DNA from 3 places in the Streptomyces sp. NPDC054872 genome. Region 2 is predicted to be linked to each of the others. Evidence: riboswitches for the same ligand, from Rfam matches in the RefSeq annotation. Region 2 holds a riboswitch; each other region holds the start of a gene.
What was found. Region 2 has a riboswitch for S-adenosylmethionine ahead of thrC (threonine synthase). Riboswitches for the same ligand answer to the same signal wherever they lie in the genome.
Positions count from the first base shown of each region.

Region 1 (4,677 bases), on a different contig from region 2:
CGGCTCAGGCGGTGGCGGCGTAGCGGCTCGCGGGGCGGGTCAAGCCCAGGAGGCCGCGCAAGGTGTCGGCTTCGTACGCGCGCCGGAAGACGCCGCGGCGCTGGAGTTCGGGCACCAGGCCCCGGGTGATCGCCGGGAGGTCGTGCCCGACGACGGCGGGACGCAGCCGGAAACCGGTGAGGCCGGCCTGCTCCAACTCCTGCAGAAGGTCAGCCAGTTGTGCGGGCGTTCCCGTGAAGATGTGCGCGTCACTGGTGTACCGGTCACCGGCGAGGGCGTCCAGGCGCTCCCGGCGGGCCGCGGCGGCGGCCGGGTCGTCGTCGAGGAACACCACCAGGTCGCCCAAGAGATGCAGGGACTCGTCGGCGCGCCCGGCCGCTTCCTGTTCCGCGCGGACGGCGGTGACGATGGCGCGTGCGTGCCCGGTGTCGCGCGGGGTGACGTATCCGATGTCGGCCGAGCGGCCGAGGAGCCGGAACGGGGCATCCGTCGGCCCCTCGTGGGCGAGCGCGCTGATGACAGGCAGGCCCTGCGGCGGCCGGGGCGTGATCGAGGGGCCCTTGACGCTGAAGTGCTTGCCCTCGAAGTCGATGTAATGCAGCTTGTCGCGGTCGATGAAGCGGCCGGTGGCGACGTCCCTGATCTCCGCGTCGTCCTCCCAGCTGTCCCAGAGGCGGCGCACGACTTCGACGTAGTCGGCCGCCTCGTCGAAGAGGTCGAAGGTCAGCTCCCGTACGTCCGGCCTGCCGAGGTCCTCGACGGCATCAAGGGCGGGAAGCGTGCGGCGCCCGAAGTGCGCGGCCTCGTTGCGGCGTGCGGACACCTGCACCCGTACGCCGGCGCGGCCTTCGCTGACGTAGTCGAGCGTGGCGATCGCCTTGGATGTGTGGAAGGGCTCCGTGTGCGTGGCCACCACGGTCGGCACAAGGCCGATGTGGCTGGTCAGGGGCGCGACGCGGGCGGCGATGAGGACGGCGTCGAGGCGCCCTCGTACCTGATCGGTGCGTTCGTCGGGTTCGGTGAAGCGCGAGGACTGGAGCCCCAGTCCGTCCTCGATCGTCACGAAGTCGAGCAGGCCGCGTTCGGCCTCGGTGACCACATCGGCCCAGTACCGAGCGGTGAGCAACTCCCTTGGACGGGCCACTGGTTCGCGCCAGGCGGCGGGGTGCCAACCCGCGCCGTCGAGCGCGACGGCGAGGTGCAGCGAAGGAGCGGGGGGAGCGGAAGAGGGCAACGCGGATGAGGGTGAAGGTGATGACGACACGAAGGTGTGCCTTCCTGATCGACCGTACGAGAACACCGGCCCCTCGGCTTCGAGGGTGCGGCGGCGGGGTGACGGGTCAGGAACGACAGAGCGCGCCGGCGACGCGCTGGAGGTCGATGTGCGGCCGGGAGTACAGATGCACCTGGCGGCTGGGGGCGACCGTGATGACACGCGGGGCGGACACGGGCGGCAGCGCGGACGACGTGGACGGCACAGCGGAGACCGCCGACATGTCCGTCACCTCCGTCCGTGGGCCAGGGCTTGACGCCGACAATCGTGACCTGCTCGGGACGTTACGTGAGGTCGCAGCGGTGCGCAATGCCCGTCGATCACGGGCGTCCTCGCGTCGCCGTACGCGCCTCGTCGTACGTCTTCGTCAAGGACAACCGCCGGGTCACTGCTTCTGTTCCGCCTTCGCGCTGGGAGTCGCACGGCCTTCTTGACGGAGCCCTGTGCCCGGACCCAGACTTCCGGGGACGGTCACGATTGTCAGCGCCCGCCCGGCAGGCTCCCTGCCCGAGCGGTTCATCGGCCCCGGCCCGCTGGCAGGCAACCCTTCCGCCGCGACGGGGTGCCCCGGGTGACGACCGGGTCCCGCCGTGGCGGCGGGGCAAGTGCGGCCCCGGTTGCAACGGGCCTCGACGGCAGGGCTGGTGGACATGTCCAGGGCGGTCGGTGAGAGGAAGGGCACCCAGCGGCCCCTCCTGTCCGCGCCCCGGCCCAGCCCCCGCGTGTTGTTGACGAGACGGCTGCACATCGACCTGTTGCGCGTGTGCAGCGCAACGGCTCCAGCCGTCTGACGTCGACGCACCCCCCTCTCCCTCCGCTGTGCCACCGGCGCCCTGCGCGCGGTCGGCGCCCCCTCACCTGTCTGGAGAGCCATGCCCGAGACCACGTCGCACCGTTCCCGCCCGACGTCCCTCACGGATCCGTACTCCCCGCACGAACCCGTCCCGGGCGGCAGCTGTCCCGCGGCGATCCGCAGCCGCATCGGCGCCGACCTGGCCGGCGGCTTCTACCCGGCGCCGCACCGCTATCACCTGTACCTCTCGGCCGGATGTCCGCGCTCCTTGCGCGTCTCGGTCACCCTCGACCTGCTCGGGCTCCGGGAGTCGGTCACCACGACGCTCCTGACACCGCACGCCACCGCGGCGGCACTCGACTCACTGCACCGCTGCTACCAAGCCACCGAGCACCACTTCGACGGCCCTTTGACCGTTCCCGCCCTGTGCGACCGCTGGAGCGGGCACGTGGTCAGCAACCACACGCCCGACATCCTGCGCGACCTCGCCTGCCGCCTCGCCGCGCACGGCAGCGGCCCCCTCCTGCGCCCACCGGCCCTGGCAGCGCGCATCGACACCTGGCACGAAATCCTCGCGAGCCCGCTCACCGACGAGACGCTGAACCGCCTCGACAGCCGACTGGCCTCCCACCCGTACCTCGTGGGTGACGAACTCACCTCGGTGGACGTGGACTTGTGGGCCGCGCTCGTCCACCCCACTGCGGACGCTGCTGAGCCCGACGACTCCCACCCCCACGTCCGCGCCTACGTCCGCCGCCTGTACGCCCATCCGGCCTTCCACACCAACGGCCCCCGCCCCAAGGCCCCGCGTGCCTCCCGCGCCACCCATTCCCCGCTCTCCACCCCACCCCTGAGGTAGTGCGCCCACGGGCCCACGAGCGGCGCGGAGACGGCGGCCGCGGCAGGAGCGCCGCGGCCGCCGGTGGATCACCAGATCCGGACGCGCTCCGCGCGGTCCAGCCAGAGGCCGTCGCCCTCCGCCGTCCCGAACGCCTCGTGGAACTCGTCGAGGTTCCGGACGATGTTGGCCCGGAACTCCGGCGGCGAGTGCGGGTCGATGGTGAGGTACTGCTGCTCCTGCTCCCTGCGGCGCTTGGTGCGCCAGCAGTAGGCCCAGTTCATGAAGAGCCGCTGGGAGCCGGTCATGCCGTCGCTCGTGGGCATCGGGGCACCGTTGAGCGCGATCTTGTACGCCGTGTGACCGATGGTCAGGCCGCCCAGGTCGCCGATGTTCTCGCCCACCGTCAGCGAGCCGTTGACGAACTCACCGGGCAGGTTGCGGGGTGAGAACGCGTCGTACTGCTTGACCAGCGCCTTCGACTTCGCCTCGAACGCGGTCTTGTCGGCCGCGGTCCACCAGTCGTTGAGGTTTCCCGCGCCGTCGTACTGCGCGCCCTGGTCGTCGAAGCCGTGGCCGATCTCGTGGCCGATGACCGAGCCGATGCCGCCGTAGTTCTCGGCGGGATCGGCGTCGGGCGAGAAGAACGGCTTCTGCAGGATGCCCGCGGGGAAGCAGATCTCGTTGGTGCCCGGGTTGTAGTAGGCGTTGACCGTCTGCGGCAGCATGAACCACTCGTCGCGGTCGACCGGGGAGCCGATCTTGGCGAGCTGACGGTCGGACTCGAAGGCGTCCGCCGCCTGCGCGTTGCCGAGCAGGTCGTCCGCGGACACCTGAAGGGCCGAGTAGTCGCGGAACGTGTCCGGGTATCCGATCTTGGGACGGAACGTGGCGAGCTTCTCGTACGCGCGCTCCTTCGTCTCGTCCGTCATCCAGTCGAGCCGGGCGATCGACTGACGGTAGGCCTCGAGGAGGTTGGCGACGAGATCGTCCATCATCGCCTTGGAGCTCGGCGGGAAGTGCCGCGCCACGTACTCCTTGCCGACCGCCTCACCGATGCAGCCCTCGACGAAGGCGACCGCCCGCTTCCAGCGGGCGCGCAGCTCCGGGGTGCCGTTGAGGGTGCGGCCGTAGAACTCGAAGTTGTTCCGGACGAACGCGTCCGTGAGGTACGGCGCGCAGGAGCGAAGCACCCGGACCAGCGTCCAGTCCCGCCACTGCTCGATCGGCACCTCGTCGAGGACCGCGGACAGGTGGCGGAGGTAGGACGGCTGACGGACGCACGTCTCGGCGATCGTGGCGTCCGAGCCACCGAGCCCCTCGACGTAGCCGCGCCAGTCGAAGTGCGGTGCCAGGGTGATCAGTTCGTGCAGGGTGAGGAGGTTGTACGTCTTCTGCACGTCACGCGTTTCGGCCCGCTCCCAGTGACCGGCGGCGAGCCGGGTCTCCAGGGCGAGGACCGCCTGCGCGGCCTCGGCGGGCGCGGCGTGCCGCCCCAGGGTGAGCAGCTCGGTGAGGTAGGCGACGTACTTCTCGCGGATCTCGGCGAACTTCTCTTCGCGGTAGTACGACTCGTCGGGCAGGCCGAGGCCGCCCTGGAGGACGTTGAAGAGGTAGCGGTCGGAGTCGCGGTCGTCCGAGTCGATGTAGGAGCCGAAGAGACCGGAGCCGCCGATCCGCTCGAAACGGCCGAGGAAGGCCGCGAGCTCCCGGGTGTCCCGCAGCCCGTTGACCTCGTCGATCAGGGGCTGTGCCGGGGCGAGCCCGCGGGCG
Region 1 covers NZ_JBSGYY010000014.1:148,836-153,512, reverse strand. Annotated here, with positions in the region: gene ACWGIH_RS19460 (LLM class flavin-dependent oxidoreductase) at 5-1,234, opposite strand; gene ACWGIH_RS19455 (putative leader peptide) at 1,341-1,496, opposite strand; SAM riboswitch class IV at 1,743-1,887, shown strand; gene ACWGIH_RS19450 (glutathione binding-like protein) at 2,146-2,925, shown strand; gene ACWGIH_RS19445 (M13 family metallopeptidase) at 2,994-4,677, opposite strand, start outside.
Region 1: another riboswitch for S-adenosylmethionine. It lies ahead of ACWGIH_RS19450 (glutathione binding-like protein); the one in region 2 lies ahead of thrC (threonine synthase).

Region 2 (4,677 bases):
CTTCGACAGCTCCGTCCGGTCCACCCGGACGATCACCTTCCGGTCGCCGGAGCCCCCGATCTGCTCCCGCAGCGCGACAAGACGCTCCTCCACGTCCGCCCGCCGCGACCGCTCCCGCAGGAAGTCCGCGTCGGCCCCGAGCCCGTGCACCCCGATCCGCGTCCCCGACGTACCACCGAGGACGGCGACGCAGCACTCCGTGAACGCGTCCGCCCACCGGCCCGTGAGGAACGCCGCGCGGTCGGCGCCCAGGACGCCGCGAAGGAGCTGCTCCGCGATGTCGTCCGGCAGCATCCGGAAGTAGTCCACCGGCGCCCACGGCGTGTGCGAGAAGTGGCCGATGCGCAGGTCGGGGCGCAGCTCCCGCAGCATCCCCGGCACCAGCGCCAGGTGGTAGTCCTGGACGAGGACCGCGGCGTCCGCGCCCGCACTCTGCGCGAGCGCTTCGGCGAAGGCCCGGTTGTAGGCCTCGTACGACGCCCACTGCGCCCGGAACTCCGGGCCGAAGGCCGGTTCGAGCGGCGTCTGGTAGAGCATGTGGTGGACGAACCACAGCACCGAGTTCGCGATGCCGTTGTACGCGTCGGCGTGCACCCGCGGGTCGATGTCGAGCATCCGCACGCCCGGCTCACCCACCCCGCGCCGCACGGCCTCCCGGTCGCCGTCGCCCAGTGCCGCGCAGACCCACAGGGTCGCGTCGCCGCTGTCGGAGTCGCCGATCGCGCTGAGCCCGGAGACGAGCCCGCCTCCGCCCCGTTTGGCCGTCAGTTCCCCGTTCTCCTCCAGGGTGTACGTGACGGGGCCGCGGTTGGACGCGACGAGGACCTGGGCGGAGGCGTGCTCGGAGACCATGTGGCGAACCTAGCCCCTGGGGCGGGCACTCAAACGTACGGCCGGACCCCGACGGCCCGGCCGTACACAATCGGCGCCGGTTCAGCCGTGGCGGCTAGTCACGCCTGCTCCTCGCGGCCGCCACCGCCAGCGCGCCCAGGGCGCACAGGGAGATCGCCAGACCCGCGTACAGCATCGTGTCCGAGTCGCTGCCCGACTTGGCCAGTTGCCCCGTGGCGCCCTCCCGGCGCACGGGCTCGCCCCCTCGCTCCCGTGGCGCGGGCCGCTCCTGCGCCCACCGGGTGATGTCGTCGGTGTGGCTGATCCTCGGTCCGGTGCCGGCATCCGCCGCGGCGGCGGGCGCGATGGCCGCGCCGAGTGCTCCAGCCGCGAGGGCGGCCGTCGCCAAGGCCACGGCACCGACGCGTAGCGCGCTTCCCTTTGCTCGTCTGACCCACATAAGTGGGGAATGTAGACAAAATGCCCGGCTCGGGGTGGTTACGCCACGCGGCGAGCCGTGTACTCCGCGATGCCGCACATCGGCGGGCGCTCCTCCGTGTCCACCGAATGGGTCCGCGGCTCGAACCCCTGCTCGCCCCGTTCGAACTGGGTGAGCTCGGGCCGTACGAGATGGCCGCGCGCGAGCCGCAGCTGCGCCGTCCGGTAGATCGCCGCCGCCATCCGGCCGAGCGCCTGCCCGTCCTGGTGCCGGTGCTTGCGCACCCCGACATCGACCTGCGCGAGCGCGTCGAGGCCCACGGTGTGCAGCGCGTCGACGAGCAGCCCCAGCTCCACTCCGTAGCCGACGGGGAACGGCAGCCGCTCCAGAAGAGACCTGCGCGCCGCGTACTCGCCGCCCAACGGCTGCACGAATCCCGCCAGTTGGGGCCAGTGCATGTTGAGCAGCGGGCGCGCCATCAGCTCGGTCACCCGGCCGCCCTGGCCTGCGGTCTCGCCCAGGGGGCGGTCGTACATCGCCTTCACGAAGTGCACGTCGGGCTCCGTGAGCAGCGGGCCCACGATGCCCGTCACGAAGTCCGCCGAGAACTCCCTCAGGTCCGCGTCGACGAACGCGACGATGTCACCGCCGGTCACCAGGAGCGAGCGCCACATGACCTCGCCCTTGCCGGGCACGGACGGCACGCGCGGCAGGATCGCGTCCCGGTGCACGACCCGTGCGCCCGCCTCCCGCGCGACCTCGGCCGTACGGTCCCGCGAGCCGGAGTCGATCACCACGAGCTCGTCGACGAGCGCGGCCTTCTCGACCAGCTCCCGGCGGATCTCGGCGACGATCTCGCCGACCGTCCCCTCCTCGTCGAGCGCGGGCAGGACGACACTCACCGAGGCCCCCGACGCCCGCTTGGCGGCGACGAGTGCGCTGAGCGGACGGTCGGCAACGGACCAGGAACGCCTGGTCAGCCAGCGCTCGGCCTCTTCCAGCACGGGTGGCTCCTCCTGTGTGTGGCCTACATGTGATCCATCTCGCGGTTCGGACGACTATCTCAAGGGTCCAGGCCGTCGGTTACAGTCTTGAACAACGCCGATGACCATCGCATGCCGGGGTCATCGCGTAACAAATGCCTCGGGCCCCTGAAGCCCGGCGCCATACCGCTCATCCAGAGGGGCAGAGGGATACGGCCCGTTGAAGCCCCGGCAACCATCCCGCCGACCGCGCACGCGAGGTCTCGGTGGGGAAGGTGCCAATTCCGTCTCGCGGCGAGATGCGTCGCGAGGAAGATGAGGAGAAAGGGCCTCGCCTCCATGGCTGCGCAGACTGTCGCAACGAACGACACCACCCCCTCCACCACCACGGCTGCTGACCGGGGGTCCGTGGACCTCGGCCCCGCATCGGGCCTCTCCTGCCGCGAGTGCGGCGAGCTCTACGCCCTCGGCCCGATCTTCGCCTGCGAGGCCTGTTTCGGCCCGCTCGAAGTCGCGTACGACCTGCCGACCGGTGACCCCGAGGCGCTCCGCAAGCAGATCGAGTCCGGCCCCGACAACATCTGGCGCTACGCCCCGCTGCTTCCCGTCCCGGCGAACGTCGCCGAGAAGCCGAACATCAACCCCGGCTGGACCAAGCTCGTCAAGGCCGACAACCTCGCCCGCGAGCTCGGCGTCGAGCAGGGCAAGCTGTTCGTCAAGGACGACTCCGGCAACCCGACGCACTCCTTCAAGGACCGCGTCGTCGCGCAGGCCATCGAGGCGGCCCGCGCCTTCGGCTTCACCACCCTCTCCTGCTCCTCCACCGGCAACCTCGCGGGCGCCGTCGGTGCCGCGGCGGCCCGCGCCGGCTTCCGCTCCTGCGTGTTCATCCCGCACGACCTGGAGCAGGGCAAGGTCGTCATGGCCGCGGTCTACGGCGGCGAGCTCGTCGGCATCGAGGGCAACTACGACGACGTGAACCGCTTCTGCTCCGAGCTCATCGGCGACCCGCTCGGCGAGGGCTGGGGCTTCGTGAACGTGAACCTGCGGCCGTACTACGGCGAGGGCTCCAAGACCCTCGCGTACGAGATCTGCGAGCAGCTCGGCTGGGTCCTGCCCGACCAGCTGGTCATCCCGATCGCCTCGGGCTCGCAGCTCACGAAGATCGACAAGGGCCTCAAGGAGCTCATCGCGCTCGGCCTCGTCGAGGACAAGCCCTACAAGATCTTCGGCGCCCAGGCCGAGGGCTGCTCGCCGGTGTCCACCGCCTTCAAGGCCGGGCACGACGTCGTGCGCCCGCAGAAGCCGGACACCATCGCCAAGTCGCTCGCCATCGGCAACCCGGCCGACGGGCCGTACGTCCTGGACATCGCGCGTCGCACGGGCGGTGCGGTCGAGGACGTGAACGACGAGCAGGTCGTCGACGCGATCAAGCTGCTCGCCCGGACCGAGGGGATCTTCGCGGAGACCGCCGGGGGTGTGACGGTCGGTGTCACCAAGAAGCTGATCGAGGCGGGGCTCATCGACCCCTCGCTGACCACGGTGGTCCTGAACACGGGTGACGGTCTCAAGACCCTGGACGCTGTTGCCGAGACCTCTCAGGCGACGGCCACGATCAAGCCGAGCCTCGACGCGTTCCGCGCCGCCGGGCTCGCCGACTAGGCGCCGTAGGGCCTGACCGCCGTTCTCGACGGCGGTCGTGGTCCGTCCTCGCGCAGTTCCCCGCGCCCCTGAAGGGGCCCCACACACCCCGAGGTGAATCCATGAGCGTCAAGGTCCGCATCCCCACCATTCTCCGCACCTACACCGGCGGTCAGTCCGAGGTCGCCGCCGAGGGGGCGAACCTCTCCGAGGTCATCGCCGACCTGGAGGCCAAGCACGCCGGCATCGCGGCCCGCGTCCTGGACGACCAGGGCAAGCTGCGGCGCTTCGTGAACGTCTACGTGAACGACGACGACGTCCGCTTCGAGCAGGGCCTGGAGACCGCCACGCCGGACGGCGCGGGCGTCTCCATCATTCCCGCCGTCGCGGGTGGTTGATCCTTTAAGGAAATACCCTGCGTAATCCTTGTTGCCCCCTCCGCGAGAGAAACGGAGGGGGCAATTCCATGTGGTTGAGCGCGGTACAGTTGGGAAGCGAGCTTCCCCGTTTGTGCCGAGCGCATATACGAAGTCGCCCCGAGGGCGACAAGAAGTAGCCAAAGTGCACCGCCCATTTGCCCTTCTCGTGGCATTTGCCTGGCCCGACTTGCCCTGAACTCCGGTGAATTCTCCGCATATTACCGATCAGGCGTGCCCAGAATTCTCGTCCGATTGACCTGTTGCAGAGGGCAGTTGGACAGATACATTCAGCCGCGGTCGACGCGTTCCGGCGCACGCCTCCACAACCCATTGGGGGGGTGAGGTCTGACCCGGGTCCGCGAAG
Region 2 covers NZ_JBSGYY010000033.1:35,636-40,312, forward strand. Annotated here, with positions in the region: gene ACWGIH_RS31920 (alpha,alpha-trehalose-phosphate synthase (UDP-forming)) at 1-852, opposite strand, end outside; gene ACWGIH_RS31925 (hypothetical protein) at 947-1,246, opposite strand; gene ACWGIH_RS31930 (glucosyl-3-phosphoglycerate synthase) at 1,330-2,274, opposite strand; SAM riboswitch class I at 2,441-2,575, shown strand; gene thrC (threonine synthase) at 2,593-3,915, shown strand; gene ACWGIH_RS31940 (MoaD/ThiS family protein) at 4,017-4,292, shown strand.

Region 3 (4,677 bases), on a different contig from region 2:
GCACGTACCTGGCGATGTTCCTGTTCGGCGGGGAGTTCCCCGGCGGCGACTTCGTGGCCCGGTTCTACTCGGTGCACATCCTGCTGCTGCCGGGCATCATGCTCGGGCTCGTGGTGGCGCACCTGATCCTGGTCTTCTACCACAAGCACACCCAGTTCGCGGGTCCCGGCAAGACGAACAAGAACGTCGTCGGCATGCCGCTGCTTCCCGTGTACATGGCGAAGGCCGGAGGCTTCTTCTTCCTGGTCTTCGGTGTGATCGCGGCCATCTCGGCGATCGCCACGATCAACCCGATCTGGGCGCTCGGTCCCTACCGTCCGGACCAGGTCTCCACCGGAGCTCAGCCCGACTGGTACATGGGCTTCTCCGAAGGCCTGATCCGTGTCATGCCGGGCTGGGAGATCAACGCCTGGGGTCACACGCTCGTCCTGGGCGTGTTCATCCCGCTGGTGATCTTCCCGCTGGTCCTGGTCGCGATCGCGGTCTACCCGTTCATCGAGTCCTGGGTCACCGGCGACAAGCGCGAGCACCACATCCTGGACCGCCCGCGCAACGTCCCGACCCGTACGGGCTTCGGCGTCGCGTGGATCACCTGGTACATGGTGCTGCTGATCGGTGGTGGAAACGACCTCTGGGCCACGCACTTCCACCTGTCGATCAACGCGATCACCTGGTTCGTGCGCATCGCCTTCTTCGTGGCACCGGTCCTCGCCTTCGTCATCACCAAGCGGATCTGCCTGGGTCTGCAGCGGCGTGACAAGGAGAAGGTCCTGCACGGCCGCGAGTCGGGCATCATCAAGCGCCTGCCGCACGGTGAGTTCATCGAGGTCCACGAGCCGCTCAACCAGGAGCAGCTGCACACGCTCACCGCGCATGAGCAGTACGCGCCGCTCGAGATCGGCCCCGCGGTCGACGAGAACGGCGTCGAGCGCAAGGTGTCCGGTTCGCAGAAGCTCCGGGCCAAGCTCAGCAAGGGCTACTACGGGGAGGACAACCAGATCCCCAAGCCCACCACCGAGGAGTACAAGGAGATCACCAGCGGCCACGGCCACCACTGATCCTCCGAACGCTCTGACGTTCTGACCACGGTCGCCACGGCGAGAGCCCCGTCCCATGCATCCAGTGCATGGACGGGGCTCTTTGCCGTCCCCCGGGCTGGATAAGGTGTTCCCGTCCCCGTGTACCGGGATGCTTTCTTCCTACGCTGACGAACCCAGGAGCGGCTATGAGCGCTGTGACCCCCGCAGGAGGCAACACCGCGGCGGCCCGTTCCTGGCCGGGTGTGCTGAACGGCCTGCTCGAAGGACGTGACCAGAGCACCGAGGACACGGCCTGGGCCATGGACCGCATCATGCGGGGCGAGGCGACCGACGCGCAGATCGCGGGCTTCGTCGTGGCCCTGCGGGCCAAGGGCGAGACCGTGGAGGAGATCTCCGGCCTCGTACGCACGATGTACGAGCACGCCAATGTGATCGAGGTGCCGGGGCGGACCGTCGACATCGTCGGCACCGGTGGCGACGGCGCCAAGACGGTCAACATCTCCACGATGTCCGCGATCGTGGCCGCCGGCGCGGGCGCGAAGGTCGTCAAGCACGGCAACCGCGCGGCCTCCAGCGCCTCGGGAGCCTCCGACGTCCTGGAGAAGCTCGGGGTGAACCTGGAGCTGCCGCTGGAGCGGGTCGTCGAGGTGGCCGAGGAAGCGGGGATCACCTTCTGCTTCGCCGTGAAGTTCCACCCGGCGCTGCGGCACGCGGGTGGGGCGCGCAGCCAGCTGGGCATCAGGACCGTCTTCAACGCCCTCGGTCCGCTCACCAACCCGGCCAAGGTGCGGGCCCAGGCGGTCGGGGTCGCCGACCCGAGGATGGCGCCGATCGTGGCCGGGGTCTTCGCCGAGCGCGGGAACTCCTCCCTGGTCTTCCGCGGCGACGACGGCCTCGACGAGCTGACGACCACGTCGACCTCCCGGGTCTGGGTGGTGCGGGACGGAGCCGTGCGCGAGGAGGCCTTCGACCCGCGGGACGTGGGCATCGACCTCGTCCCCGTCGAGGCGCTGCGGGGCGCCGACGCCTCGTACAACGCCGAGGTGGCGCTGCGCCTCCTGGACGGCGAGAAGGGCCCTGTGCGGGACGCCGTCCTGCTCAACACGGCGGCGGCCCTGGTGGCCCTCTCGCCGGGTGAGGGGACCCTGGTGGAGCAGATCGGCGCCGGCATCGCGAAGGCGGCCGAGGCGATCGACTCCGGGGCGGCGAAGAAGGCCCTCGAGCTGTGGGTGGCCGCCAGCAACAGGTGAGTGTGGTGCCTACCGCAGTCCGGATGCCGGACTGCGGTGGGCACCGGGAAGATCGTGTGGCAAGATGCTGCGCAGGTCATGAGTGACAGCGATTAGGCCCCGGCTCGCTGTCCGGCAACCCTCCGTCCGTGGCGGGGTGCCCCGGGTGAAGACCAGGCCGTACGCAGCAAGGCGTATGGCAAGCGCGGACCCCTGCGCACTCGATGAGTGTCGTACCCCTGGGGTCCTGGTCCTCAAGGGAGCAGTCTCGTGAGCAAGCGAATGCGATAGGGCTTTCCGGCCCCTTTTCCGCACCCCCTTTTTCTTCGTCACTGCGGCGCCGTACGCGCGCATCCGCAGTGAACTCGCCTGCCTTCCCACGGGAGTTCGCCATGTCCGCACGCATCGTCGCCACCACCGAAGCCGCCTCCGCCGAGTCCGCCGACCCCTGCTGTGCCGCGCCGCTGCCCGTCCTCGGCCGTGACGTCACCGTGCCGCTCGTCACCGGCGGCGAGGTGACCTACGCGGCGCTCGACTACGCGGCCAGCGCCCCGGCCCTGCAGCGGGTGTGGGACGACGTGGCCGCCTACGCGCCGTACTACGGCAGCGTGCACCGCGGTGCCGGTTACCTCTCGCAGCTCTCCACCGACCTGTTCGAGAACAGCCGCGTCACCGTCGCCGAGTTCCTCGGCTGCCGCGAGGACGACCAGGTCGTCTTCACCCGTTCGACCACCGACTCGCTCAACCTGCTCGCCGCGGCGCTGCCCGCCGACTGCCAGGTCTTCGTCTTCGAGACCGAGCACCACGCCTCGCTGCTGCCCTGGCGCGACGCCCGCGTGACGTACCTGAACGCCCCGCGCACCGCCGACCAGGCCGTCGCCACCCTGGAGCGCGCCCTCGCCGACCGTGACCCCTACGGGCCCGCCCTGGTCTGCGTGACCGGCGCCTCGAACGTCACCGGTGAGCTGTGGCCGGTCAAGGAGCTCGCCGCCGCCGCCCACGCGCACGGCGCCCGCATCGTCCTTGACGCCGCGCAGCTCGCGCCGCACCACCCGGTCTCCATCAGCGAGCTCGACGTCGACTGGGTCGCCTTCTCCGGCCACAAGCTGTACGCGCCCTTCGGCTCGGGCGTCCTCGCGGGCCGCTCCGACTGGCTGCGGGCCGCCGAGCCGTACCTCGCGGGCGGCGGCGCCTCGCGCAAGGTCGCGCGGCGCACGGACGGCGGCGTGGACGTCGAGTGGCACGACACCGCCGCACGTCACGAGGCCGGTTCGCCGAACGTCATCGGCGTGTACTCCATCGCCGCCGCCTGCAAGGCGCTCACCGAGGCCGGCTTCGACGAGCTCGTCGCCCGTGAGCGCCACCTCATCGCGAGGGTCCGCGAGGGCCTCGCCGACGTGCCCGCCGTGAAGGTGCTCTCGCTCTTCGGCGACGACGCGCCGCGCGTCGGCGTCATCTCCTTCGTCGTCGACGGCTGGAACAGCTCGCACTTCGCCGCCGCGCTCTCCGCCGAGTACGGCATCGGCGTACGCGACGGCCTGTTCTGCGCCCACCCGCTGGTGCGCACCCTCCTCGGCAGCGACCCGCAGACCCAGGGCGAGTGCGGTGCCCCCGAGGCCGCGCCCGGCGAGAAGTCGCTGAACGCGATCCGCGTCAGCTTCGGCGCGGGCACCCCGGACGAGCACGTGGAGCGTTTCGTGCGCGCCGTCAAGGAGCTCGTGGCGGATGGCGCACGCTGGAACTACCGCACCGAGGACGGGCGTTGCGTGCCGGACACCAACGCCGCCTGAGCCTTGGCCCGCCCCTTCAGGCGTGAGCCCAGGACGATCATCCGCAGGGCCCGCTCGGTCGCGTCGGTGAGGAATTCGCCGCCACGCCCGAGCGCCTCGGTGAGCGAGACCGGCGCGGGCAGGATCGCGCTGTAGGCGTCCACGCCCTCCGCCCGTACGTGGTGGGCGCCCTGGCCGATGGTGCCCGCGAGGACCAGGACCGGGCGGCCGAACCGCTTGGCCCGGCGCGCCACTTCGGCCGGGACCTTGCCGCGGGGCGTCTGGTGGTCGAGCGCGCCCTCGGCGGTGACGACGAGGTCGGCGCGGGCCAGGCGGGCGTTCAGGTCCAGGTGGTCCAGGAGGACGTCGAAGCGGGGGAGCAGCGCGGCGCCGAGTGCCGCGAGGCCGGCTCCCAGGCCGCCGGACGCGCCTGTTCCGGGGCCGAGGGCGAGGTCCCCCGTGGCGTGCAGGTCCCGGGTCAGGACGTGCGCCCAGTGCTCGAGGCCCGCCGCCAGCTGTTCGACCTGCGTGGGCGTGGCGCCCTTCTGGGGGCCGAAGACGCGGGCGACGCCGCGCTCACCGGTCAGGACGTTGAAGGGGTTGCAGGCGACGCGGATCTCGGTGTCCCGCAGGCGGGGG
Region 3 covers NZ_JBSGYY010000032.1:77,151-81,827, reverse strand. Annotated here, with positions in the region: gene qcrB (cytochrome bc1 complex cytochrome b subunit) at 1-1,058, shown strand, start outside; gene trpD (anthranilate phosphoribosyltransferase) at 1,226-2,290, shown strand; SAM riboswitch class IV at 2,365-2,481, shown strand; gene ACWGIH_RS31620 (aminotransferase class V-fold PLP-dependent enzyme) at 2,662-4,059, shown strand; gene ACWGIH_RS31615 (glycerate kinase family protein) at 4,011-4,677, opposite strand, start outside.
Region 3: another riboswitch for S-adenosylmethionine. It lies ahead of ACWGIH_RS31620 (aminotransferase class V-fold PLP-dependent enzyme); the one in region 2 lies ahead of thrC (threonine synthase).